Pseudoduganella dura: one gene and its partners. The protein of the gene in region 2 interacts with the protein of the main gene of each other region in a pairwise test. Links are inferred from orthologs where the notes say so. Each region holds a gene or a part of one and is shown on either strand. Other genes may lie near its edges. The genes, in order: GJV26_RS14590, GJV26_RS20835 and dnaA.

Evidence for each region.
Region 1: the proteins of GJV26_RS20835 (region 2) and GJV26_RS14590 interact in binary tests that used the Escherichia coli proteins (3 or more experiments, as listed by UniProt). The link is inferred for Pseudoduganella dura from one-to-one orthologs.
Region 3: the proteins of GJV26_RS20835 (region 2) and dnaA interact in binary tests that used the Escherichia coli proteins (3 or more experiments, as listed by UniProt). The link is inferred for Pseudoduganella dura from one-to-one orthologs.

The regions. Positions count from the first base shown.
Region 1 is NZ_WNWM01000002.1:3,323,110-3,334,208, reverse strand. The notes cover bases 4,440-7,394. They hold GJV26_RS14590 (UvrD-helicase domain-containing protein), read right to left. Parts: upstream 6,976-7,394; coding sequence 4,903-6,975; downstream 4,440-4,902. Other genes in these bases: GJV26_RS14585 (SRPBCC family protein), read left to right, coding at 7,121-7,394; GJV26_RS14595 (SlyX family protein), read right to left, coding at 4,694-4,906; GJV26_RS14600 (outer membrane beta-barrel protein), read right to left, coding at 4,440-4,550. In the rest of the region: GJV26_RS14620 (M3 family metallopeptidase), read right to left, coding at 1-574; GJV26_RS14615 (GMC family oxidoreductase N-terminal domain-containing protein), read left to right, coding at 730-2,040; GJV26_RS14610 (sensor histidine kinase), read left to right, coding at 2,134-3,369; GJV26_RS14605 (response regulator), read left to right, coding at 3,366-3,992; more of GJV26_RS14600, read right to left, coding at 3,999-4,439; more of GJV26_RS14585, read left to right, coding at 7,395-7,603; GJV26_RS14580 (HD-GYP domain-containing protein), read right to left, coding at 7,733-8,842; GJV26_RS14575 (dihydrolipoyl dehydrogenase), read right to left, coding at 8,993-10,438; GJV26_RS14570 (primosomal protein N'), read right to left, coding at 10,509-11,099. UniProt on the Escherichia coli protein: Rep helicase is a single-stranded (ss)DNA-dependent ATPase involved in DNA replication; it can initiate unwinding at a nick in the DNA. It binds to ssDNA and acts in a progressive fashion along the DNA in the 3' to 5' direction.
Region 2 is NZ_WNWM01000002.1:4,764,892-4,768,496, reverse strand. Bases 754-3,605 are described here. They hold GJV26_RS20835 (replicative DNA helicase), read right to left. Parts: upstream 2,947-3,605; coding sequence 1,561-2,946; downstream 754-1,560. Other genes in these bases: rplI (50S ribosomal protein L9), read right to left, coding at 3,292-3,605; GJV26_RS20840 (DUF47 domain-containing protein), read right to left, coding at 868-1,494; GJV26_RS20845 (inorganic phosphate transporter), read right to left, coding at 754-843. Also shown: more of GJV26_RS20845, read right to left, coding at 1-753. UniProt on the Escherichia coli protein: The main replicative DNA helicase, it participates in initiation and elongation during chromosome replication. Travels ahead of the DNA replisome, separating dsDNA into templates for DNA synthesis.
Region 3 is NZ_WNWM01000002.1:3,423,535-3,434,569, reverse strand. The notes cover bases 1-2,891. They hold dnaA (chromosomal replication initiator protein DnaA), read left to right. Parts: upstream 1-677; coding sequence 678-2,105; downstream 2,106-2,891. Other genes in these bases: dnaN (DNA polymerase III subunit beta), read left to right, coding at 2,271-2,891; GJV26_RS15015 (hypothetical protein), read left to right, coding at 271-420; rpmH (50S ribosomal protein L34), read right to left, coding at 110-244; rnpA (ribonuclease P protein component), read right to left, coding at 1-88. In the rest of the region: more of dnaN, read left to right, coding at 2,892-3,377; gyrB (DNA topoisomerase (ATP-hydrolyzing) subunit B), read left to right, coding at 3,425-5,923; GJV26_RS29940 (FxDxF family PEP-CTERM protein), read right to left, coding at 5,971-6,582; GJV26_RS14990 (JAB domain-containing protein), read right to left, coding at 7,387-7,554; GJV26_RS30630 (heparinase II/III domain-containing protein), read left to right, coding at 7,783-10,542. UniProt on the Escherichia coli protein: Plays an essential in the initiation and regulation of chromosomal replication. Binds in an ATP-dependent fashion to the origin of replication (oriC) to initiate formation of the DNA replication initiation complex once per cell cycle.

The DNA of each region.
Region 1 (11,099 bases), 1.4 Mb from region 2 along the record:
GCGCCGACAGCTTCGCACCGGCGCGCACGAAGTCCTCGTGATAGCGCTCCAGCAGGTATTTCGATTCGGCGTCCAGGCCCAGTTTGCCGCGCTGCGCATACAGGGTGTCCACGCGCTTGAACAGCTTCGGGTTCAGGTGGATCGCATCGCTGTGGGCGGCCAGCTTCGGCGACATTTCGCGGTCGACCGCGTCGAGCGTGTCGTTCGTGTTGGCGCCCTGCAGGTTGGAGAACGTGCTGGAGACACGGTGCAGCAGCCGGCCGCTTTTCTCCATCGCCACGATCGTGTTCTCGAACGTCGGCGCGGCGCGGTCATTGGCGATGCGGTCGATTTCCTGCAATTGTCCGGCCATGCCGGCCGCGAACGCGGGCAGGAAATGCTCGTTGCGGATCTGGTCGAACAGTGGATACTGCAGCGGCAGCGGGCTGGGCTTGAGCAGGGGATTCATCGTGGTCGCCTGGGCGGAAGCGGTGGTGGCCTGTGCGGTGGGCGTGGCGGCGGATGCCGCGTGCGCCGCCGGGATGAAGGCCAGCGCCAGGCTGGCCGTGAGAACGAGCATTCGTGGTGGGGTCATATCGTCTTTCGATCAACCAGTCGCAGCCGCCGAGATCGTCGCCGGCTCCGTTTTACGGGACGCCTGCCCGGTGGCAAGCATGAATGCAAGATAATAACAGGGGTGTTTCAGCAATGCATCCCGGTCATTCCCGGCGCGAGGTGTACGATGGCGCCATGTCTTTCTTCCGTTCCCATTACGGTGCGATCGTCGTCGGCAGCGGCCCCGGCGGCGCCAGTGTGGCCCGCACGCTGGCCGCGGCCGGCGCGCGCGTGCTGATCCTCGAACGCGGCGGTGCCGCGCCGCTGGCGGGTACGCTGACGCAGATGGCGGCGATGGCGGCGATACCCGGCAAGGGCGCGTTCTTTCACCGCGATGCTTCGCTGCTGGTGCGCGGCATCACCGCCGGCGGCAGTTCCACCGTCAACTTCGCCACGGCGGCCGCACCGCCGGCGGCGCTGTTCGCGCGCCTGGGCATCGACCTGGCCGGCGACGAACAGGCCTTGCGCGCCGAGCTGCCGCTCGGCCCCCTGCCCGACAGCCTGGTGGGGCCGATGGCGCAACGCATCATGGCGGCGGCGCAGGACCTGGGCCTGGGCTGGCGCAAGCTGGACAAGATGATCCGCCCCGCCATCTGCCGCACCGGCTGCTGGCGCTGCATGTACGGCTGCCCGTTCGGCGCCAAGTGGACCGCGCGCGATTTCCTGGACGATGCCTGCCGCCATGGTGCGCAACTGGTGCCCGATGCGCGCGTGGAACAAGTGATCGTGGAGCAGGGCCGCGCGGCGGGTGTCGCTGTCACGGCCGCCGGCGCGGTGCACATGGTGCGCGCACCGGTCGTGGTGCTGGCGGCGGGCGGCATTGGCAGCCCGCGCCTGTTGCACAGCTCCGGGCTGGCGCCGGCGGCGGTACCGTTTTTCAGCGATCCGGTGGTGGCGGTGATGGGCAGTGTCGACGATCTCGACGGCGGTGCCGAGGTGCCGATGGCGGCCGGCCTGGCGCTGCCGGATGAAGGGATATCGTTCGCCGACCTCACCTTGCCGCGGCCGATGTACGGCGCGTTCGCCGCGCAGGTGGGCCGCTTCGACCGGCTGGCCGCCCATGCGCGCACGCTGTCGGTCATGGTGAAGATCGCCGACGAGGCCGGGGGCGCCGTGGGCCCGCGCTGGGCCGACAAGACGCTGACGGAAGCGGACAAGGCGAAATTCGGCCGCGGCGTGGCGGTCGCGCGCGACGTCCTGCGCCTGGCCGGCGCCCGGCACGTGTTCGCCAGCCATCACTTTGCCGCCCACCCGGGCGGCACGGCGCCGATCGGTGAAGTGGTGGATGCCGATCTCGCAACCGCCACGCCGGGGCTTTACGTGTGCGACGCCGCCGTGCTGCCGGCGCCGTGGGGCCTGCCGCCCACGCTGACACTGCTGTGCCTGGGCCGGCGGCTGGGGCGGCACCTGGCCGGCGCGGTGCCGGCCGCCCGAAGCGCTGCATGATGGAAGCCGGAAGCACCTGAGAGCACCTGCGACGCGATTGCCACCGCCCCGCGTTTGCACTCTACAATGCGCTTTTCGATTGCCGATTCGACAATGCGCCAATTCCCCGCCGGCCTGAAGCTGCCTCAACTGCCCCCCTGGGCGATCGCCATGGCCGGGCCGCTGATGTTCGGGGCGCTCGACGTGGCCGCCGTGATGACGGAGGGCGTGGGCCGCGTGGAACTGCATAATCCGATCGGCTTGTTCGCCTACCGGATCGCCGGGCTGCTTGCCGAAAAGGGTGCGGTGGCCCCACTTGCCTTCGTCCTGTACGCGGCTGCAAAGATAGCGGTGGTCGGCCTGTGCGCCGCGCTGGCATATGGCGCCTGCACCACCGCCGCGCCACGCCGGCGCCATCTGCTGCTGGCCGGCCAGCTGGCCTGCGCGCTGGCCATGGATTCGCTGGTGTTCCACCTGCTCGTCGCGGCGCAGCTGGCGATGCTGCTGCCGATCCGCACCGGGCTGAAATGGCTGGTCGCACAATACCTGCTGGGTGTCGTGACGGATGGCGCGCTGATCGCCACGGCGTCCAGCGGAATGCAGCATGACCTGCGCTGGTCGATGCTGGCCTACCTGTCCCTGGAACGCACGCTGATCGGTGCCGCCTTCTACCTGGCCCGCCTGGTACTGCGCGAACGCCTGTCGCGCGTGGCCCTGGCCGCCGCCCACGCGCAGGTACTGGCCACCCAGACCCTGCTCGGCGAAACGGTGCGGGGTGCGGAGCGGATGCGCATCGCGCGCGACCTGCACGATACGCTGGGACACCACCTGACGGCGCTGAACCTGCACCTCGATCTCGCGCTGCGCCAGGCCGGCGGTGCCGCCCCGGCGGCACTCGGTACCGCGCACGGACTGGGGAAGGACCTGCTGGCGCAGGTGCGCGGCGTGGTCACCCACGCGCGCCAGGACCGCGCCATCGACCTGGCCGAAGCCCTGCGCGTGCTGTGCGCCGGCTTGCCGGCGCTGCGCACCGAGCTCAATATCGATGACCAGGCGGCGCGCCATCCGCCGCACGTGGCGCACACGCTGTTCTGCTGCATCCAGGAAGCGGTGACGAACACGCTGCGCCATGCGCAGGCAACGCGGCTGACGATCCACCTTGAAACCAGCGCCGGCATGACAGTTGCACGCGTGGTGGACAATGGCCGCGGCGTGCCGGAAATCGTCGAAGGCAACGGCCTGCGCGGCATGCGCGAGCGGTTGACGGACATGGGCGGCGACCTGCATGTCGCCGCCGGCGCCCCGGGCGGGCTGGCCCTGGAAATGCGCCTGCCGGGGAGCGCGGCATGATCCGCGTGGCGCTGGTCGACGACCAGACGCTGGTGCGCAGCGGTATCCGCGGCCTGCTGGACCTGACGGACGATATCCGCGTGGTGGCCGAGGCGGCCGATGGCATCGAGGCCGGCCGCATGCTGGCCCGGACGGCGGTGGACGTGTTGCTGCTCGACGTGCGCATGCCCGGCCGCGGCGGTGTGGAGCTGCTGCGCGAGACCGCGGCGCTGCCGCCGACCATCATGCTGACCACGTTCGATGACGACGATGCGCTGTTCGACGCGATGCGCGCGGGCGCACGCGGCTTCCTGCTGAAGGATATATCGCTGGAGCGGCTGGCCGACGGCATCCGTGCCGTGAAGGCGGGCGAGACGCTGTTCCGCCCGGCGCTGACCGAGCGCACGCGCGCATCGTTCCGCCGCAGCGCCGGGCCCGCGGCGGCGGCCCCGGCATCCCTGACCGCGCGGGAAACGGAAGTGCTGGCATTGATGGCCGGCGGCCTCGGCAACGCCGAGATCGCCGGCAACCTGGGGTGCGGCGAAGGCACCGTGAAGAATCACGTGTCGAGCATTCTCGCCAAGCTGGGGGTACGCGACCGGGTGCGCGCCGTGCTGCGCGGCATCGAGCTGGAACTGATCTGAGCCCGCTCAGAAATCGAAGCGTGCACCCAGCTGCAGCACGTTGTGCCGCATGCGCGCCTTCGGCGTTTCGATCTTGCCGTAGGAGGCCAGCTCGGCCACGGCGGCGACCCGCGGCGTGAAGCGGTATTCGATGCCGGCGGTGCCCATGGGCCGGAAGTTGTGCGCCTTTTCCTCGCGGTCGCCGGGCGTTTCCAGCACCAGGAAATTGCGGGCGACGCCGCCCTTCAGGTACCACGCCAGCTTGTCGTTGATCGCGAAGGTGGCCTTGCCGGCCAGGTACAGCGCGCCGGACCGGGCCGACGTTTCACCGCCGGTGGTGGCGTAATCGGCGTCCGACAGCCGTGCGAAGCCTGCCTCCAGCGCCAGCATGTCGGTGAACCTGTAGCCGCCGTAGACGGTAACCGGCACGGCGCGGCCGGTGGGTTCCAGCACGGTGCCCGCAGCTTCGCGCCACTGCTGCGTGCCGCGCTTGCCGAGCGAGATGCCGGCGTAGGATTGGGCAAAGACGGAATTAGCGCAAAGCATGGAGACCAGCGCAACGAGTATCGAACGTTTCATGTTGTCCTTTCACTGGCGTGCCGCCGGACTGCCCGGCCGCATCGCTGCGCCAGTGTAGGAAACAGGGTTCGATACCGCATGTGCCGTTCGTCATGGTTCGCGACCATGACGAACGGCACTGGTGCGCGGTCATGACGTCCGGATCAGTAGTGCGGCGGCCGTTCGTTGAGCGGCGCCTGCGTGGTGTCGCGCGTGCGCATGTGCTCGATCAGCCGGGCCACCATGCCTTCCAGCCCGTCGATCTGTTTCTGCTGCTCGTAGATGCGCGCGTTCAGCGATTCCACCAGGTCTTCCTGGTGGGCCAGCTTGATTTCGATGTCGACGAAGCGCGCTTCGTTCTGCTCTTCCGGGTTCACGTAATTTCCTTTGGTTTCGAGGTGGCCAGCAGTTCCTTCATGCGGGCCAGGCGTTCGCGCGGCGAGATCACTTCGGTTTCCTTCGGCACGGCGTCGCCCACGTCCAGCTGCATCTCGGCGATGAAGCGCGAAACGTCGCAGTGTACCTGCTCGCCGGCGCGCTTGCGCTTCTTGCACCATGTGAGCTGCAGCGTGCGCTGCGCCCGCGTGATGCCCACGTACATCAGCCGGCGTTCCTCCTCGATGCGCTGGGCCAGCGTTTCCACCGGCGCATCCGGATCGCCCTTGTGCGGCAGGATGCCCTCTTCCACGCCGACCAGGAACACGTGCGGGTATTCCAGGCCCTTCGATGCGTGCAGGGTGGACATGCGGATCGCATCGGGATTTTCATCCTTCCCTTCCAGCATCGACATCAGCGCCACCATCTGCGTCAGTTCCAGTACGTTCTTTTCCTCGCCATCGCCGTCCTTGCCGCCGCGGCCGCGTTCCTTGAGCCAGCTGACGAAGTCCAGCACGTTCTGCCACTTGCCCTGCGCGGCGCGCTCCTCGAGCGTGTCGTACAGGTAGTGCTCGTAATGGATCGCTTCCATCATGTCGTCCAGCACCTGCGCGGCGTTGTCGCCGCTGCCGGCCTGGCCGGGCCGGCTGGCGCGCGCTTCCAGGTCGTTGATGAAATTGCAGAAGTCGCGCAGGGGCTGCAGCTGGCGGTCGGTCAGCTTGGCTTCGATGCCGCCCTTGTACACGGCCTCGAACAGCGAGCATTGCCACTGGCCCGAGAAGGCGCCCAGCACTTCCAGCGTGGACTGGCCGATGCCGCGGCGCGGCGTGGTCACGGCGCGGATGAAGGCGGGATCGTCGTCCTGGTTGGCCAGCAGGCGCAGGTAGGCGATGATGTCCTTGATCTCGGCCTTGTCGAAGAAGCTCTGGCCGCCCGAGATCGTGTACGGGATGCGCTGGTTGCGCAATGACTGCTCGATGATGCGGGCCTGGTGGTTGCCACGGTACAGGATCGCGTAATCCGACCACTTGTTCTTGCGCTCGAAGTGGTCTGCCGAGATCATGATCGCCACCTGGTCCGCCTCCCCCTCCTCGGTGGGCATCGCGTGCACCTTGATCGGCTCGCCCAGCCCGTGCTCGGACCACAGCGACTTTTCGAACAGCTTCGGGTTGTTCGAGATGACGGCATTGGCCGCCTGCAGGATGCGGGTGGTGGAGCGGTAGTTCTGCTCCAGCTTGATCAGCCGCAGGTCCGGGAAATCGACCTGCAGGTTGGACAGGTTTTCGATGGTGGCGCCGCGCCACGCGTAGATGGCCTGGTCGTCGTCGCCCACGGCGGTGAACATGGGCTTCTTGCCGATGCCGGTGACCAGCAGCTTGAGCAGCTCGTACTGGCAGGTATTGGTGTCCTGGTACTCGTCGACCAGCAGGTAGCGCAGGCGGCGCTGCCACTTGTCGCGCACGGGTCCGTTGTCGCGGAACAGTTCCACCGGCAACCGGATCAGGTCGTCGAAATCGACCGCCTGGTAGGCCGACAGCGTGCCCACGTAGCTGGCGTAGATGCGCGCCGACTGCGCCTCGTCCTCGTCCTTGGCGTTGCGCAGCGCGAGTTCCGGTATCACCAGGCCGTTCTTCCACAGCGAAATGTCGTTCTGGATGCGGCGGATCAGGTTCTTGTCGGTGGTGAGCGCCAGGTCCTGCACCAGCGAGTAGCAATCGTCGCTGTCCATGATGGAAAAGCGGTCCTTCAGCCCCAGGTGGTTCGCCTCCTGCCGCAGGATCTTCACGCCCAGCGAGTGGAACGTGGAGATGGTGATCTGCTTGGCCTGGCGCGGCTGTTTCAGCAGCTTGGCCACCCGCTCCTGCATCTCCAGCGCGGCCTTGTTGGTGAACGTGAGCGCGGCGATGGTGCGGGGATCGTAGCCCCGCTCCTCGATCATGTAGGTGATTTTCTGCGTGATGACGCGCGTCTTGCCCGAGCCGGCACCGGCCAGCACGAGGGCTGGACCGTCGAGATACAGCACAGCTTCGCTTTGCGGCCCATTCAGGCCGAATCGGGGGGCGTTGGACATGTTGGAGAATAGAAAAGCAGGAGAAAGCGGGGGGTGCGGCAGGCAGAGCCCGCCACGCAGTCTGCCATTGTACCGCCTCGGCCATTGATATTTCCGGTGCGGGAGGAATATAGTGGCATTCGGCTCACGACACTTTTTGCCAACCATGAAATTCGAACATCTGATTGAAATCAACGATCCGCTGAACCCGCTGATCGATACCCTCACCCACGAGCAGCTGTGGCGCGGCCTCGTGCTGCGTGCCGAATCGCCCAAGCTGTTCGTGCCGCACCTGGACGAAGTGCGCATCGGCGCGCGCACCGACAAGGGTTTCCGGCGCACGCAGCGCTACGGCGAACTGGTGATCGAGGATACCGTGGTGCTGGAATACCCCCACGTCATCCGCTATGAAGTGGCCGCGCAGGGCGAGATCAGCAAGTCGAGCCTGACGATGACGATCGAAACGCATGGCACCGACCACCTGTTCGTGCGCTTCGAGTACGAGGATGCCCACAACGCCCGCGAAGACGCGGAAAACGCGATGTACGACGATTTTCGCCGCTCGGCCTACAAGGAATCGGATATCGACACGATCCGCGTGCTGCGCGAGCTGGCCGAGCAGGGCCGCCTGGATGCGACGCTGAACTGAAGCGGCATGGAGGACCGGCTGCCATATCGGCCGAAAACGCCAGGCACGGGCCTGGCTGGTCTTCGACAGCGCCGGGCAGTCTTCAACGCGCTGCTGATCTTGCCGGACAGGTGAACAACGCGACCGGATTCACGGCAGCGCCGCCCTGCCCCATACCTGTTCCATCCGGATCCGGGTCTCGACCTGGCCGGCGCCCAGCACATCGCGGATCGCCGACAGGTCGCTGCGCGTGTCGCGCAGCAGGAATACATCGAGTGGCGCACCGCGCGGGCCGATGAACGATTGCACGTAGGGCGTCGTCGAGTTCAGCCCCTTGCGCGATACCACGCCCACTTCGCCATTGAGCAGCCGCACGAAGGTGCCGACCGGGTACACCCCCAGTTCGCGGATCAGCACGGCGCCCAGTTGCGCATCCAGCGCATGCCGCGCATCGAGCAGGATGTCGCGCAGCGCCGCGTTCGGCAGCATCGGCTTGCGGAAGGGGCGGTCCGACACGCGGGCGCAGTAGCGGTCGGCCAGCGCGATCAGCTTGGCCGGCAATGCGATCGCATCGCCCACCAGCGCGCGCGGGTAGCCGCTGCCGTCTTCGTTTTCATGGTGGGACAGCACGCAGTCGAGCCATACCGGATCGGTGACGCCGGCCTGGCGCAGCAGCGCCGCGCCGCGTTCCGGGTGGGCGCGGACCAGCGCCATTTCCTCGCCGGACAAACCGGGATGCGCATCCTGCAGGCGCAGCATGGCGACGTTCATCGTCAGCGCCGCCAGCGTCATCGACAACGTTTCCGCTTCCGGCCGCTTGACCGCGCGGGCGAGGATCTGCGCCACCACGGCGGTGTCGATGCAGTGCCGCACCGCGTAGGCGGCAACACGCTGGTTGTGGAGGATGCAGGCGGCGGCGATTTCCGGGTCGATCGCCACGGCTTGCGCGACCAGCAGCGCCACCTGTTCCAGCTCGGCCTGCACGCTGCCGCCCCCGGCTGCGATACGGTGCAGCAGCGGACCCAGCTCGGCCACCGCGTGGTTCAGCAGGCGCAGTACCGACGGCGGCTCGGCGGCGGACATTCCCGCCGCCGGCATCTGGTCGTCGATGAAGCCGCGCTCCGCGAGGCTGTCGACCTGCACGTCGGAAGACGGCAGGAATCCCCTGCGCACGAGCAGCGCGCCGTTTTCGCCAAACACGTCCCACGCGAGCGTTTCGCCAACGCGGACGTCGCTCCTGGTCAATCGCCGTTTCGTCATGATGCCCCCAATTTATTGCCTGCAGGTATGAATCTATAGAGATCCACCTTCGTGCTTTTGCTTTATATCAACAGTCTATAGCAAGAAGGAAATGCGTCCGCAGTGTTTTTGGGGGAAATCAAGCCAGGTTGTCGTTTAGTACATCTCCGCTTACGTTCCCGGCGTGCAGTCGGGACACGGCTGGCGCGGCTCCGGTGGTGGATGCTTCAATGCCTCGGCCAGGTCGCGCAACGCGGTGCGCACGCCCTCCTCCACCACCGGATGATAGAACGGCATGTCGAGCATCGCGGCGACAGTGAGTCCCGCCTGCACGGCCCAGGCCAGCAGGTGGCCGATATGCTCGGCGCGCGGCCCGGCCATTTCGGCGCCCAGGAAACGGCCGCTGCCGTATTCGCCGTACACGCGCAATGTGCCCTTGTTCTGCAGCATGACCCGGCTGCGGCCCTGGTTCGCGAACGATACGGTACCCACCGCGAAGCCCCCGTGATGGCTCTGGCACAGCGTGCGCCAGCCGGCGCCGGCGGTGGCGATCTGCGGCTCGGTAAAGGCGATCGCCAGCGGCGTGCGGCGCAGGCCGGGCTGCACGTCCGGATACCATGCGGCATTGTGGCCGGCGATCCTGCCCTGGTCGGCCGCTTCCGGCAGCAATGGCAATTCGTCGTTGGCGTCGCCGGCGATGAAGATCGGACTGGTACCGCATTGCATCGTGGTGCGGTCGTACAGCGGTATGCCGCGGCGATCGCGCTCGATACCGGCCAGGTCCAGCCGCAGCGCCTGCACGTTCGGCGCGCGGCCGATCGCCACCAGCACGTGCTCGTAATGTTCCTGGCGCTCGTCGCCGGCGGCATTGCGCGTGGTCAACGCCAGTTGTTCGCCATCCGGCTGCACGGATACCACCTGGGTCTGGAAGCGCACGTCGAGTTCTTCCTGCAGCACGGCGGCCGCATCGGCCAGCACGGCCGGATCGCTCAGCTGCGCGATGCTGTTGCCGCGCGCATACAGCGCCACGCGCACGCCGAGCCGGTGCAGCGCCTGCCCCAGCTCCAGGCCGATCACGCCGGTACCGATGACGGCCACCGACTTCGGCAGGTCGGTCCATTCGAACACGGCGTCGCTGTGGATCACGCGCGGCCCCGCCCGCGCCCATTCCTCGGGCACGACCGGCACGGAACCGGTGGCGATGACGATGCGCTCGGCCTGCACCTCGGTGTGCTCGTCCACCACCAGGCGACCGGGCGCCGCGAAGCGGGCATAACCGCGGAGCTTGTCGGCGGCCGGCAACCCCTCCACATTCTCGACGACGAAGCCGGCAAACCGGTCGCGCTCGCGGCGCACCCGGTCCATCACCGCCGGCCCGTCGATCCGCGCGGCGCCGGGGTGCACGCCGAAGGCCGGCGCGGTGTGCAGCGCGTGCGCGGCCTCGGCCGCGGAAATGAGCAGCTTGCTGGGCATGCAGCCCACGCGGGCGCATGTGGTGCCGTAGGGCCCGCCTTCGATCAGTACCGCGTGCTTGCCGGCCGCGCGCGCCGCGCGGTAGGCCGACAGGCCGGCGGTACCGGCCCCGATGATCGCTACGTCGCAACGAATATGCTTCATTGGTTCCTCCAGGAATTCTGTCGGCATCGTACACCAGGGCGCCGCAGGACGCGGCAGGGCGGGCGAATGATCAGATATCGACCGGGTCCACTTCCAGCGACCATTTCACGCGCGCTTTCATGTCCCGCAGCCGCGCCATCCACTCCTTCAGGAATGCCTGCAGCGCGGGCCGCGATGCCGCTTCCACCAGCAATTGCGCACGGTCGACGTTGTGCACGCGCGTCATGCTCATCGGGATCGGGTCGTTGATCGTGATGCCTTCCGCGATGTCCTCGGCCTGCACGCAGTCGCGCGCGGCCTGCAGGAAATCGATCGCTTTCGCCAGTTCCGGCGCCTCGGCCCGCAGCATTGCCTGGTACAGGTAGGGCGGCAGGCCGGCCTGCGCGCGTTCGGCCAGCAGCGCGCCGGCGAAGCGGTCGTAGTCGTGCCTGACCACCGCGCCATACAGCGGATGTTCCGGGTAGCGCGTCTGCACCAGCACTTCGCTGGGGCTGCCGCCCTCGGTCTGCGCGGTGCGGCCGGCGCGCCCCGCCACCTGCATCAGCTGCGCGAACAGGCGCTCGCTGGCCCGGTAGTCCTGCGAGAACAGCGCCGTATCCGGGTTCAGGATGCCGACCAGCGTGAGTTTCTTGAAATCGTGGCCCTTGGCGACCATCTGCGT
Region 2 (3,605 bases):
GGTCGATACGGGCACGCCCCAGATCGATGCCATGATCAGCGTGATCGCGCCGCCGGTTTCGGCGCAGAAGCCGCCGACCGGTTTCAGCTTGGTGATCTTCTGCCCCATCGTCCGGACGATGCGCCAGCCGCCGAACAGCGTGCCGAAGCTGATCATGCCGTAGCAGGAAACGATGACCCAGGTGGGCGGCGCGGTCGCATCGGCGGCCACGTGGCCGGAGGCGATCAGCAGCATCCAGATGATGCCCATGGTTTTCTGCGCATCGTTGCCGCCGTGGCCCAGGCTGTAGGCGGCGGAAGCCAGCTGCAGGCGGCGGAACCACGTGTCGATGCGGCGCGGTGTGGATTTGACGAACACCCACGACACGATCAGCATGATCAGCGTGCCGAGCAAGAAGCCCAGCAGCGGCGCCACGACGATGAACACCACAGTCTTGATCAGGCCGCCGGCGATCAGCGCGCCGGTACCCGACTTGGCGACCGCCGCGCCGACCAGGCCGCCGATCAGCGCATGCGACGACGACGACGGAATGCCGTAGTACCACGTGATCAGGTTCCACACGATGGCGCCGACCAGGGCGCCGAAGATCACGTAATGGTCGACCACATGCGGGTCGATGGTACCCTTGCCGATCGTGGTCGCCACGTGCAGGCCGACGACGAAGATCGCGATGAAGTTGAAGAACGCCGCCATCGCCACGGCGGTCTGCGGTTTCAGGACGCCTGTCGACACCACGGTCGCGATGGCATTCGCCGCGTCGTGGAAGCCGTTCATGAAGTCGAAGATCAGGGCCAGGGCGATCAGCAGCCCCAGCGCGTAAATGCTGATTTCTAAAGTCTGCATGTTTTTGTTTTGATCGTGCGACGCTTACGCGTTCTCGACGATGATGCCTTCGATGATGTTGGCCACGTCTTCGCAGCGGTCGGTGACGGTTTCCAGGATCTCGTAGATGGCCTTCATCTTGATCAGGTTGCGCACGTCCGGCTCGTCGCGGAACAGCTTGGACATCGCGGCGCGCATCACGTGGTCGGCGTCCGATTCCAGGCGATCGATCTCTTCGCAGATGCCGACGATGTCGCGGGCATTGTCCATGTTCGACAGCAGCGCCACGGCTTCCTTGACCTTCTCGCAGCAGGCCAGCACCAGTTCGGCCAGGCGCTTGGCTTCCGGCGTCACGGCGTGCAGGTCGTACAGCGACACGGTCTGGGCCGCGTCTTCCATCATGTCCAGGATGTCGTCCATCTTGGTGATCAGCTTGTGGATGTCATCGCGGTCGATCGGCGTGATGAACGTCTTGTGCAGCAGATCCACCGTGGTGTAGGTGATCTTGTCGGCCTGTTTTTCGATGCTTTCGATCGCATGCACGCGGTTTTCCAGGTCGTCGAAATTGGTCATCAGACCCAGCATTTCTTTCGCGCCCTTGACGCACAGTTCAGCATGCTGGTTGAACAGGTCAAAGAATTTGCCCTCGGTGGGCATCAGGCGTCCAAACATTTTATTCTCCGTTGGTTGATTCGTGGGTGCTGCCGGGGCCGTTGCTCAAGACGGCCCCTCATTGCATCAGTCGCCCTGGTAGATCGACAGATTACCGGTGTAGTTACCGAATTTGGTGTACATGCCCATCCAGGTGAGGCGGATGGCGCCGATGGGACCGTTACGCTGCTTGCCGATGATGATCTCGGCGGTGCCCTTGTCCGGCGAATCGGGGTTGTAGACCTCGTCGCGGTACAGGAAGATGATCACGTCCGCATCCTGCTCGATAGCGCCGGATTCGCGCAGGTCGGACATCACGGGGCGCTTGTTGGGCCGCTGTTCCAGCGAGCGGTTCAGCTGCGACAGCGCGATCACGGGGCAGTGCAGTTCCTTCGCCAGGCCCTTCAGCGAACGGGAAATCTCGGAAATCTCGGCGGCGCGGTTGTCGCCGGGCTGCGAACCCGTCATCAGCTGCAGGTAGTCGACGATGATCAGGCCGAGCTTGCCGCACTGGCGCGCCAGGCGGCGCGCGCGGGCGCGCATCTCGATCGGGTTCAGCGCCGGCGTTTCGTCGATGTACAGCTGCGCTTCGTTCATTTTCTGGATGGCGTGCGTCAGCCGTGGCCAGTCTTCGTCGTTCAGCTTGCCGGTACGCAGGCGGTGCTGGTCGAGCTGGCCAACGGAGCCCAGCATACGCATCGCCAGCTGCGCGCCGCCCATCTCCATCGAGAACACGGCGACGGGAAGACCGGCTTCGATCGCGACGTTTTCGCCGATATTGACGGAAAATGCCGTCTTGCCCATCGACGGGCGGCCGGCCACGATGACCAGGTCGCCCGCCTGCAGGCCGGACGTCATCTTGTCGAGGTCGGCGAAACCGGTCGGCACGCCGGTGATCTCGCTGCCGCTGTCGCGGCTGTACAGTTCATCGATGCGCTCGACGACCTGCGTCAGCAGCGGCTGCACCGCGGTCCAGCCCTGCGAGCCGCGCGCACCCTGCTCGGCGATCGCAAAGATCTTGGACTCGGCTTCGTCGAGCATCTGCTTGACTTCCTTGCCCTGCGGGCTGAACGCGGTACCGGAGATTTCATCGGCCACGGTGATCAGCTTGCGCAGCACGCCGCGGTCGCGCACGATCTCGGCGTAACGGCGGATGTTGGCGGCCGACGGCGTGTTCTGCGCCATCGCGTTCAGGTATTGCAGGCCGCCGACTTCATCGGCCTTGCCGAGCATCGTCAGCGCTTCGAACACGGTGATGACGTCCGCCGGCTTGCCGGCGTTGATCAGCCGGACCATCTGTTCGAAGATGATGCGGTGGTCGTAGCGGTAGAAATCCTCCGCGTGCATGAAGTCGGCGATACGGTCCCACGCGGCGTTATCGCGCAGCAGGCCGCCGATGACCGATTGCTCGGCTTCGATCGAGTGCGGCGGGATGCGGAGGGAATCGACTTGCGGGTCGGATGGGGCATTCATGGCGCGCATTATACCTGCATACGCAGGTCAGAGTTCATAATGGTTGGCAAGTTTGGTGGCAGGAGCGCCACGCCGCTTGCGGGGGATTCGCAGGCTTGCAACCGCCCCGCGACTGTCAGTTATAACAGCCAAACCGCGGGCTTGTCGCCGCGCTGTCGCGGCACTGTTGCAACCCCGGCGCGCCGGATTGCCACCACCGGCGCGGCGCCCTGCAACGCATGTCGGCCTGGTAACGGTGGACTGCGATCCCGCGATATGCGGTTCGGCCGCGCCATAAAAAAAGCCGGGCGAACCCGGCTTCTTCATTGGTGCGACAGTCTGTCGAGGAACAGGTTCCCGGCAGGCTTAGGCAGCTTCGCCAACGACGGCGACGGTCACATCGACCACGACGTCGGTGTGCAGTGCCACCGATACCGCGTGCTCGCCGGTGGTCTTCAGCGGACCGTTCGGCAGGCGCACGGCAGCTTTTTCCACGGCGAAGCCGGCTTTGGTCAGGGCTTCGGCGATGTCGTAGTTGGTGACGGAGCCGAACAGGCGGCCATCGACACCAGCTTTTTGCGACACGTTGACGGTCATGCCGTTCAGCTTTTCGCCCTGGCCCTGTGCGGCTGCCAGCTTTTCAGCGGCGGCTTTTTCCAGTTCGGCGCGCTTGGCTTCGA
Region 3 (11,035 bases), 1.3 Mb from region 2 along the record:
ATGAAAATTCATCCGTTTTAACGATGCGCCGAGCGCGCGCGAAGTCGTGGGAACCTTCGCCTGTCGAGCCGTTGGAACTGCTGTCCACGCTCAGCGAACAAGCGATGGCTTATACAGCCAGGCGCTTGCGGCCCTTGGCACGGCGTGCGTTCAGGACCTGACGGCCGCCACGGGTAGCCATACGTGCACGGAAGCCGTGGGTGCGCTTGCGGCGCACGACGGAAGGTTGGTAAGTACGTTTCATGTTGGTCTCGCTAAAGAAGCAAAAAAATGCAAAATCGGGCTGCCGCACCGCTGACGAGTCAGGCCGGGCGCCAGGTTATCCCTTCAGTTATTGGTGCCAATGACATTTCGCGCACTTATGCCCACAACGTCCGGCACAAGCTGGCCAATCTCATCGCCCGCAAGGATCCGCGCTGATCGTAAACTGAAAAAACACGGAGTACGGGCGGGGAACCCTGAATTATCGGCATTCGGACATGCCTTGTCAACAGCAGAACCGGCCTGCGACGGGCCTTTGGCCCCCATTTTTCGATAAAATCTGGTACAACCCTGTGGATAACTTGTGGGGTTCGGGAGTAGAATAGCGTGTTACGTGTGGCGCATATGGGCCGCCCCTGAACAATCTGGCAGCCGGCCCATGCTGCCCTCCCAAAGCTTTTGCAGATAGACGATTCATGGAAAATTTCTGGCAGACCTGTTCCGCCCAACTGGAACTGGAGCTGACTCCGCAACAATTCAGCGCGTGGATCAAGCCACTGGTGCCCCTCGATTATGAGAATGGCAAGCTGCGCATCGCGGCACCCAACCGCTTCAAGCTCGACTGGGTGAAATCCCAGTTCGCCAGCCGCATCACCGCCCTTGCATCGCAATACTGGGAGGCGCCGACCGAGGTGCAGTTCGTGTTGAACCCAACGCTGAACCCGCCACGTCCCAAGCCGACCGAGAGCGCCAGCACGAACACCGACAACGGCGGCATGCCGAACGGCGGTGGCGCGCCCTCCATGTATCCGGCGGACGTGCGCACCGGCGATCCGGTCACGCCACCGGCGGGCAACGAGTATGCGAACCAGCGCGGCCGCGAGCAAAGCAAAATCAACACCGATCTCACGTTCGACAGTTTCGTGACGGGTAAAGCCAACCAGCTGGCGCGCGCCGCCGCGATCCAGGTGGCCAACAACCCGGGCGTTTCGTACAACCCGCTGTTCTTCTACGGCGGCGTGGGCCTGGGTAAAACCCACCTGATCCATGCGATCGGCAACCAGGTGATGGCCGACCAGCCGGGCGCGCGCATCCGCTACATCCACGCCGAGCAGTATGTGCGCGACGTGGTCACCGCCTATCAGCGCAAGGGCTTCGACGACTTCAAGCATTACTACCACTCGCTGGACATGCTGCTGATCGATGATATCCAGTTCTTCGGCGGCAAGAGCCGCACGCAGGAAGAGTTCTTCTATGCGTTCGAGGCGCTGATCGCCGCGAAGAAGCAGATCATCATCACGTCGGACACGTATCCGAAAGAGATCACGGGCATGGACGACCGCCTGATCTCGCGCTTTGACTCCGGCCTCACGGTGGCGATCGAGCCGCCGGAGCTGGAAATGCGCGTGGCGATCCTGCTGAAGAAAGCCAAGTCGGAAGGCGTGACGCTGTCCGACGACGTGGCGTTCTTCGTGGCCAAGCACCTGCGCTCGAACGTGCGCGAGCTGGAAGGCGCACTGCGCAAGATCCTGGCTTACTCGCGCTTCCACGGCAAGGACATTTCGATCGATATCGTCAAGGAAGCGCTGAAAGACCTGCTCTCCGTGCAGAACCGCCAGATCAGCGTGGAAAACATCCAGAAGACGGTGGCGGACTTCTTCAACATCAAGGTCGCGGACATGTATTCCAAGCGCCGCCCTGCCAACATCGCGCGGCCACGCCAGATCGCGATGTACCTGGCCAAGGAGCTGACGCAGAAGAGCCTGCCGGAAATCGGCGAGCTGTTCGGCGGCCGCGATCACACCACGGTGCTGCACGCCGTGCGCAAGATCGCCCAGGACCGCACCAAGAACCCGGAGTGCAACCATGAATTGCACGTGCTGGAGCAGACGCTGAAAGGCTGATGGCTGCATTAACCCCAACAGCGGCTGCCGGGGTCTGACCCCGACGGGTCAGACCCCGGAAGTTTGCTTCTGGGGTTAATGACGTTCCTTCAACACTTTGCCATCCAGCTCAGCAACAATTAGCATTACAACTTATCGAGTTATTAATTTTTTTCGAGGATATCTATGCAACTGGTCAAAACCACCCGAGATACGCTTCTTCGGCCACTGCAGATCGTGAGCGGTATTGTCGAGCGTCGGCACACGATGCCGATTCTGGCCAATATCCTCATCCGCAAGGACGGCGAAGCGGTCTCGTTCCTGTCCACCGATACGGAAGTGCAGATCACCACCAACGCCAGCATCGGCTCCGGTGAGGAAGTGGCCGGCACCACGGTTGCCGCCCGCAAGCTGCTGGACATCCTGCGCGCACTGCCGGAATCGGGCGACGTGTCGCTGACGCTGGTGAACAAGCGCCTGACGGTGCAGAGCGGCAAATCGCGTTTCGCGCTGCAGACGCTGGCCGCCGAGGAATTTCCGACCGTACAGCAGGCGGAAACCTTCAACGCCTCGTTCACGCTGCCGCAAAAAACGCTGAAGCACCTGTTCAACATGGTGCATTTCTCGATGGCCCAGCAAGACATCCGCTATTACCTGAACGGCCTGCTGCTGGTGCTGGACGGCGAGAACGTGATCGCGGTCGCCACCGACGGCCACCGCCTCGCCTTCTGCCAGGTGAAGACGGAACAGGCGTTCGCGCGCCAGGAAGTGATCATTCCGCGCAAGACGATCATCGAGCTGCAGCGCCTGCTGGAAGAAAACGACGACCCCGTACAGCTGGATATCGCCGGCAACCAGGTGAAACTGGGCTTCACGGATATCGAACTGATCTCCAAGCTGGTCGAGGGCAAGTTTCCCGACTATACGCGCGTGATCCCGAAGGGCTACAAGAACGACTTCACGATCGGCCGCGATGAGCTGCTGCGCTCGCTGCAGCGCGCCGCCATCATGACCAGCGACAAGTTCAAGGGCGTGCGCTGCATCATCAGCCCGGGTTCGCTGAAGATCTCGTCCACCAACGCGGACCAGGAAGAAGCGGTCGAGGAACTGGAAATCGACTACGGCGGCGACAGCCTCGACATCGGTTTCAACGTCACGTACCTGCTGGACGTGCTGAACAACCTGAAGTGCGACCAGGTCAACGTGGCGCTGGGCGACAGCAATTCGTCCGCGCTGATCTCGATCCCGGACAATCCCGACTTCAAGTATGTCGTGATGCCGATGCGGATCTGATCATTCGCACAGTTGGAATCAACAGAAATTTATTGAGAAAGTAGTCCATGTCCGAACGCCCAAACCTAGTACCAGTGCAGGTCAACTCCGAAGATTACGGCGCCTCCTCGATCCAGATCCTGGAAGGCCTGGAAGCAGTTCGCAAGCGCCCCGGCATGTATATCGGTGACACCTCGGACGGCACCGGTCTGCACCACCTGGTATTCGAAGTGCTGGACAACTCGATCGACGAATCGCTGGCCGGCTACTGCACCGAGATCCACGTGACGATCCATTCGGACAACTCGATCTCGATCACCGACAACGGCCGCGGCATCCCGGTCGGTTTGAAGATGGACGACAAGCACGAACCGAAGCGCTCCGCCGCCGAGATCGTGCTGACCGAGCTGCACGCGGGCGGCAAGTTCGACCAGAACTCGTACAAGGTGTCCGGCGGCCTGCACGGCGTGGGTGTTTCGTGCGTCAACGCGCTGTCGAAGCTGCTGCGCGTGACCGTGCGCCGCGACGGCAAGGTGCACCAGATGGAATTCGTGCGCGGCGTGCCGCAGAACCGCGAGATCGAGATCCGCGACGGCGTGGCCGTTTCGCCGATCAAGGTGATCGGCGAAACCGATAAGCGCGGCACCGACGTGCACTTCTGGGCCGACGAAGAAATCTTCAGCCACGTGGAATTCCACTACGAGATCCTGGCCAAGCGCATTCGCGAACTCTCGTTCCTGAACAACGGCGTGAACATCAAGCTGTCCGACCAGCGCACCGGCAAGGATGAAACCTTCGCGTTCGAAGGCGGCACCCGCGGCTTCGTCGAGTACATCAACAAGGCCAAGACGGTGCTGCATCCGACCGTGTTCCAGGCCACGGGCGACCGCATGTCGGACCAGAACACGAACATCTCCGTGGATGTGTCGATGCAATGGAACGATGCCTTCAATGAACAGGTACTCTGCTTCACGAACAACATCCCGCAGCGCGACGGCGGTACCCACCTGACAGGCCTGCGCGCGGCGATGACGCGCGTGATCAACAAGTACATCGACGAGCACGACTTCGCCAAGAAGGCGAAAGTGGAAATCTCCGGCGACGACATGCGCGAAGGCCTGACCTGCGTGTTGTCCGTAAAGGTGCCGGAGCCGAAGTTCTCGTCGCAGACGAAAGACAAGCTGGTGTCCTCCGAAGTGCGCGGCCCGGTCGAGGAGATCGTGGCGAAGACGCTGACGGACTTCCTGATGGAGAAACCGCACGACGCCAAGATCATCTGCGGCAAGATCGTCGAAGCGGCGCGCGCCCGCGAAGCGGCCCGCAAGGCCCGCGACCTGACGCGCCGCAAGGGCGTGATGGATGGCCTGGGCCTGTCGTCGAAACTGGCCGACTGCCAGGAACGCGACCCGGCGCTGGCCGAACTGTACATCGTCGAGGGTGATTCCGCAGGCGGCTCCGCCAAGCAGGGCCGCGACCGCAAGTTCCAGGCGATCCTGCCGCTGCGCGGCAAGGTGCTGAACGTGGAAAAGGCGCGCTTCGAGAAGATGCTGTCTTCCGAGCAGATCACCACGCTGATCGCCACGCTGGGCACGTCGATCGGCCCGGACGAGTTCAACGTCGAGAAGCTGCGCTACCACCGCATCATCATCATGACCGACGCGGACGTCGACGGCGCCCACATCCGCACGCTGCTGCTCACGCTGTTCTACCGCCAGATGCCGCAGCTGGTGGAACGCGGCCACATCTACATCGCCCAGCCGCCGCTGTACAAGGTGAAGGCCGGCCGCGACGAGCGCTACCTGAAGGACGACGTGGAAGAAGCCAGCTACATGATGACGGTGGCGCTGAACACCGCCGTGCTGACCCCGCGCGACGGCGCCGACCCGATCACCGGCGAACCGCTGACCGAACTGGCTCGCCAGTACAACCTGGCCAACGCCGTGATGCTGCGCCTGACCCGCGTGATCGACCGCGCCGCGCTGACCGCCATCATGACCGGCGTACAGCTCGACCTGTCGACCACCGACGCGGCGCAGGCATCCGCCCAGGCGCTGGCCGACAACATCAACGATCCGGCGGTGACCGTGTCGGTGCGCTCGGATGAACTGTCCGACAAGCACATGCTGCGCATCGCACGCATGCATCACGGTAACGTGCGCGTGTCGACGATCGACGCCGACTTCGTCAGCGGCGCCGATTATGGCGTTCTGTCGAATGCGGCCGCAACCTTCACCGGTTTGATCGGCGAGGGTGCCATCATCCGGCGCGGTGAAGGCGAGCGCACCAAGGAATCGACCGTGCGGGACTTCCACGAAGCGATGCAGTGGCTGCGCGACGAAGCGGAACGTACCGTTTCGAAGCAGCGCTATAAAGGTCTGGGCGAGATGAATCCGGAACAGCTGTGGGAAACCACGATGGACCCGACCGTGCGCCGCCTGCTGAAGGTGCAGATCGAGGATGCCATCGCAGCCGACCAGATCTTCACGACGCTGATGGGGGACGATGTGGAGCCGCGCAGGAACTTTATCGAGACGAATGCGCTGAGGGCGGGGAATATCGACGTTTGATGTTTTTATGCTAGCCGTTCAAAAGGGGCCTCGCGGCCCCTTTTCTTTTAACTGGCCTTCTTGCGGCGACGCGCCGCGACGCCCACTGCGCCCAGGCCCAACAGCATCATGCCGTACGTGGACGGTTCCGGCACAGCGGCGACGGTATAGCCGAACGTGAAGGTAGCCGAATTCCAGATGGCGTCGGCACCCGGCAGGTCGTCCATGTTTTCCGCGAACTCCAGGCGCAGGATGCCGTCCTGGCCGACGCTGAAGCTATAGTCGCCGTGCTCCGCACCGGTATCGAGGTTGCGGAAATCCACGCTGCCAGTGTAGTGGTCGGTACCTGCGTGATAACCTCCGTTCGGATCGGCCAGGAAGCTGGGCAGGAAGTAAAGCTGGTTCCATTGCAGGCTGTCGCTGAGCTGCACATATGCCTCGTTGATCATGCTGCCCTGGTTGGCGGTCAGCGTGACATCCCAGGTGAATGTGTTCAGGTGCGAGCGCGCACCGAGGTCCACCTCCACGATGGTATTGCCTTCCCAGCTGAGATACGTATTGCTTGCCACGTCGGCCAGCGTGATCGTCTTGGTCAGGTCCGCCGCGTTGGCGGCCCCGCCGATGGCGCATGCCGCGATGGCGGCGAACATCACACTACGTACCGGTTTCAGGTTTTTCACTTATTGCCCTTTCGAAGTTAGGTGCTGCGTTGGGTGTGAAAAAAATAACACCGGCTGGACGGTTTGGCAGTCCCCCGAAAGTCTAGTCGGTAGCGAATTAAAGGAAAAACAACAGTCGAGAAGAACTAATAAGGTTGCTGTGAAGACGAGCCGCGCTGCCTCACTGCTGGCTGGCCGTCACTGCCAAGCTAAGGTAAAGTAGGCTTCGGCTGACTTCCGGTTTCGGCCAGGAGCGGTCATTGAAGCACTTGGCTTGCACCAATAATTGCGCACTGAAAACGAGCAACATTGTGTCTGATGATAAAAAAAATAGAAATCTTCGAAATGGCTATTGGCGATATCGGCGTATGGGTCGACGGTGGAATTCACCCGCTTCCAACTGATGCATGCGCGTTGCAGTTTTCTCGGCTATGGTCCTAGTTTGCTTACGGTAGCAGCCGTCGTCTCGTCACAGTAGTTATTAACGACGACTTTCGCCTGAACGGACGCAGCTACCGCGACACTGCATTTCCCTGTTGCAGTTGCAACCTGCTGAGTGGCATGTCCAAACGAAGCAGCCGTGAGGGCTACTACCGTCGTGACGGCTTAAAGCTGCCGATCACTGAGCATTGCCGCGCTCGATGGAGCGCCAGTTCACCTGAACTTGTGCGTCCTGTGCTGCGGTAGCAGCCGTGCTGCCATTTCCAGTCTGCGCATCCTGATTGCCCGGGGCGACAGACTTAGGGACAGTTTGTTCAGCATTAGCAGCAGCTGACTCGCGGTAATAGCCTCTCGATGATCGGCCCAATCCGGCCGGTCAGCACTTCAAAATTTATACCTGACGGTGTTCGGCGAACGAGTGTGTCGAGTCTCGGCCACAATAATGTGGTCCGCCACACGGATATCAACAAAGTTCAGTGCCTGGACTAACGTACGGGTGAGACGCACATCTGCCTTGCTCGGCTCCGGCAATCCCAATGCGTGATAGTGCACCAAGTCTCCCAGCTTCAAGCGCGTGCTATCTCTTCTCACAGATTTTTGTATCAAATCAGCAAAGTCTAGAAAATAATTCGGTTTTTATTATAAATAAGGCAATTATCACGTATAATTTTATGGGTTTTACAAAAAATTTTTCAGAGACTAGTAACTTGGTAGTTCCATTCTGCTCGTTCTCGACTGTAAAGCCAAAGAGTATTCATACTGACCTGAACGGAGTCCATCGTGATCAAATTTCTTGCATTATCTATTTCTCTTATGGGAGTAGCACAGGCTGCTCCGACAATCGAATATTTTTATTCCGATTCAAACCATGTCGTCCCAGGGCAAAGTATCAATTTGTATTGGAAAGTCGAGGGTGCCACTAGGATTATATTGAACGGACTTGCAGTGACTGGCAATTCGACCAATGTCGTCATACCATCGGCAGCAGCTAGCAGCGCAGTGAGTTACAAGCTCGATGTCAGTGATATTGCCGGGAACATCGTCTCCAAAACCATAACGCCACAACCAGGGAAAATGCTTAATGGAGAAAGGATTACAGAGGCTTACGTTCCCGGCTGCACATTCACCACAGCGGACTTTTTTACGAATCATTTCGTTCCACGCATTGAACCTCGCGATTGCACAGAAGTAAAAGTAACCCAGCCCATATTTGTTTGGCCACAAGTACCAGATATGGCAACGGGGGTTAATATGACTTTCACCCTGAGCCGCGTAAACTCCGACAACACAAGACAAGTTGTTTATACGACGAACACGACCACTCCACGTATTATCCTGCCGTCAAATATTATGACGCCCGGCTCTTATATTTGGAAGGTATCATACATCAACAGAAACAACCAGGCAAAGACAAGCAATGAACGCCGTTTCATTTTTAACGAAATGAAATATGCGAACATGCCTGCAGCAAGTGCCGTAATTGCAGCAGTCATGGCACGTCCGCATCCGCGGGTTTTACCACGCGATGCCAACAAGCAGCCAATATCCGCCGCTATATTGCAGCAGAAAATCGCGGCGGGCCTGGAGAAGCCTGCTTTCGACAAATATTTTTATCAAGCAAAACAGGTTGATATCGGCAATAAAGATTACACTAACTCTGTTGTTTTACCCGAGCCGGCAACAAAAGAGCAAGCATTCAATGTAGCAAAAGCACAGATGAATGCAGTGGAATGGCTAGCATTTGCATCGCACTTGGATACCAGCCTTGACGCCACGGCAATTGCCCGTTACCGCACCAAGGCTATTGACCGCATGGTTGCCACTGCAACATGGAAAACTGGGCTAGACGGTGTTACCAGCGAATATATTGATGACCAAGCAAATCGTGTCATCATGAGCACGCTGGCGTTAGGCCTGGATCTGTTGCAGAACCAAATGTCCGAAGCGCAAATTAACACAGTGATTGTTGCGATTAACGAACGATTACAGATTACCACAACCAAACTCGACGGTAATCTAAATGGCGACAGCTATTACTCCAACCTATCCAGAAAACCTCTCGACTCCCATAATCTCGCGGCAGTACATTACGTTACCCAAACACTGATGTATGCATCCGGAATACAAACAAAAAATTACGAGATCGATGCAAACTACCAGCAACTTGCAAAATCATGGGAGCGCATGGTTACTACAATGGGCGCTTGGGGAGGCAGTGCCGACAGCGCCCTTGGCGACGGCACTTTCTATGGCTGGATGGCCATGGAAATTTATGCCCCCATGCTCGCAACATATCGGATCATAGCAGGTGCGAATCTGCATGAAACGCCGCCGTTCGCTAACATAGTGAATAATTTCATCGCATTCACTCCACGTCACCGGATTTTCGATTCAGTGATGGGGGCGTTTGGCGATGCAACAGAAAAACGTGGAACATATCTATCATATGCACACTCAACTTATCGCCTGTTTGCTCATCTTTCACGTCGCGAGATTGATCAATGGTATGCCACCGAGACTACTGAGACAGTGCCAACTGTAGTTAAGTCAATCTACTCCTTCTTGATGTATGGAATAGATTCGCAGATTTCAGCTCCGGGAAATACGCCAATCCTGCCGGCTTCCTATCTATTCGAAGACGCTGGAACGGTAGCAATGCATTCCATATCTTCCGACCCTCTCCGATCGAGCCTTTACTTCCGGTCAAGCAAGCTCGGATCGTTCAGCCATAATCATGCTGACAATAATGCATTTACATTTGTCTCAAGAGGCGAAGATATCTTCATTTCTGGCGGGATTTATCCCTCCTATGGAGGCGAGGTATATCAGGCAACGCGACGTGCGACAAGGTTTAAAAATGCCATTACATTCGATGATGGCCTCGGCCAGGCTTACAATACTGACAAACCAAATTTGCCCGTTTTTTCAATGCAAGCGAGTGGGAAGTTGATTAATTATTACCATAAAGATGACGATGATAAACCCTGGTCAATCGCTACGGGTGATGCCACCAATGCATATCGTCAGTTTACCGATAAAGCAACACCCCAATGGCAGCCACTTCTTAACAAGGCGATACGCACGGTTGCTTACAATCGAAAAGCCGGCATCGCTGTTATTTATGATTATGCTGAAAGCCCGATTCCACGTCGATGGGAAGCAAATTTCCAGACTTTGAAACCAGTATCTCTCCCCAGCTCCACGAGTGATCGAATGATCAGGGTGCGACGGAAGGACGGCAGCGATGTTTGCGTCGTATATCATGGATATAATGGAAAATGGACAACGGAATCCATGGGAAAATACTATCCCGAACCAACAGACAAAGACGGGATACTGATTCCTGAAACCACTCAATTCCATACAACGTACACCACGGATAACCTTTCTTCCATATACAGCGGAGTTACAGTTATTACAGAGGATTGCAATGATGCTGACGATGTACCGGTCAAATACATCGAGGGATTAAAATATACTCTGCAGTTCAACGGCAAAGCACTACATTTCGACCGCGAAAAAGTACAAATCTCTGAGTAAGTAGCCGTTACACAGTAACCCCACCTCCCGGTGGTGTTACTTGTGTTATCACCGCCCACCATTACGATCCTCCGCAGGAATACTTGCCAAACCATAGTCAGCTCATTATCTTCTTTTAAAGATAATAATGCAACGTAGCAGATTTATTTTTTACTTAATGTCTTGTGGCAAGATATTGTTTAATTTTCAATAAAATAGTCATATATCTACTTACTATTTAGCACATAACCAAATTGGCCCAGTCTCACAATATTCGGAAAATCCGGTACCGGAACCTGATATTGGGTCACCAAGCTTAGTTCTTGAATTAATCTTCTCAGCAAAAAATCTGTTCACCAAACCCCGCACGGCGGCGATGGCCTCTCGATGATTGGCCCATTCCGGCCAGCCATCACTTCAAAATGCAAACCTGACTCCTGGGGTGTACTCCAGGACTGATGGGTAAACGTCTCCTTGGGGCGGAACCGGACTGACCAGTCTTAACCGTCATTGG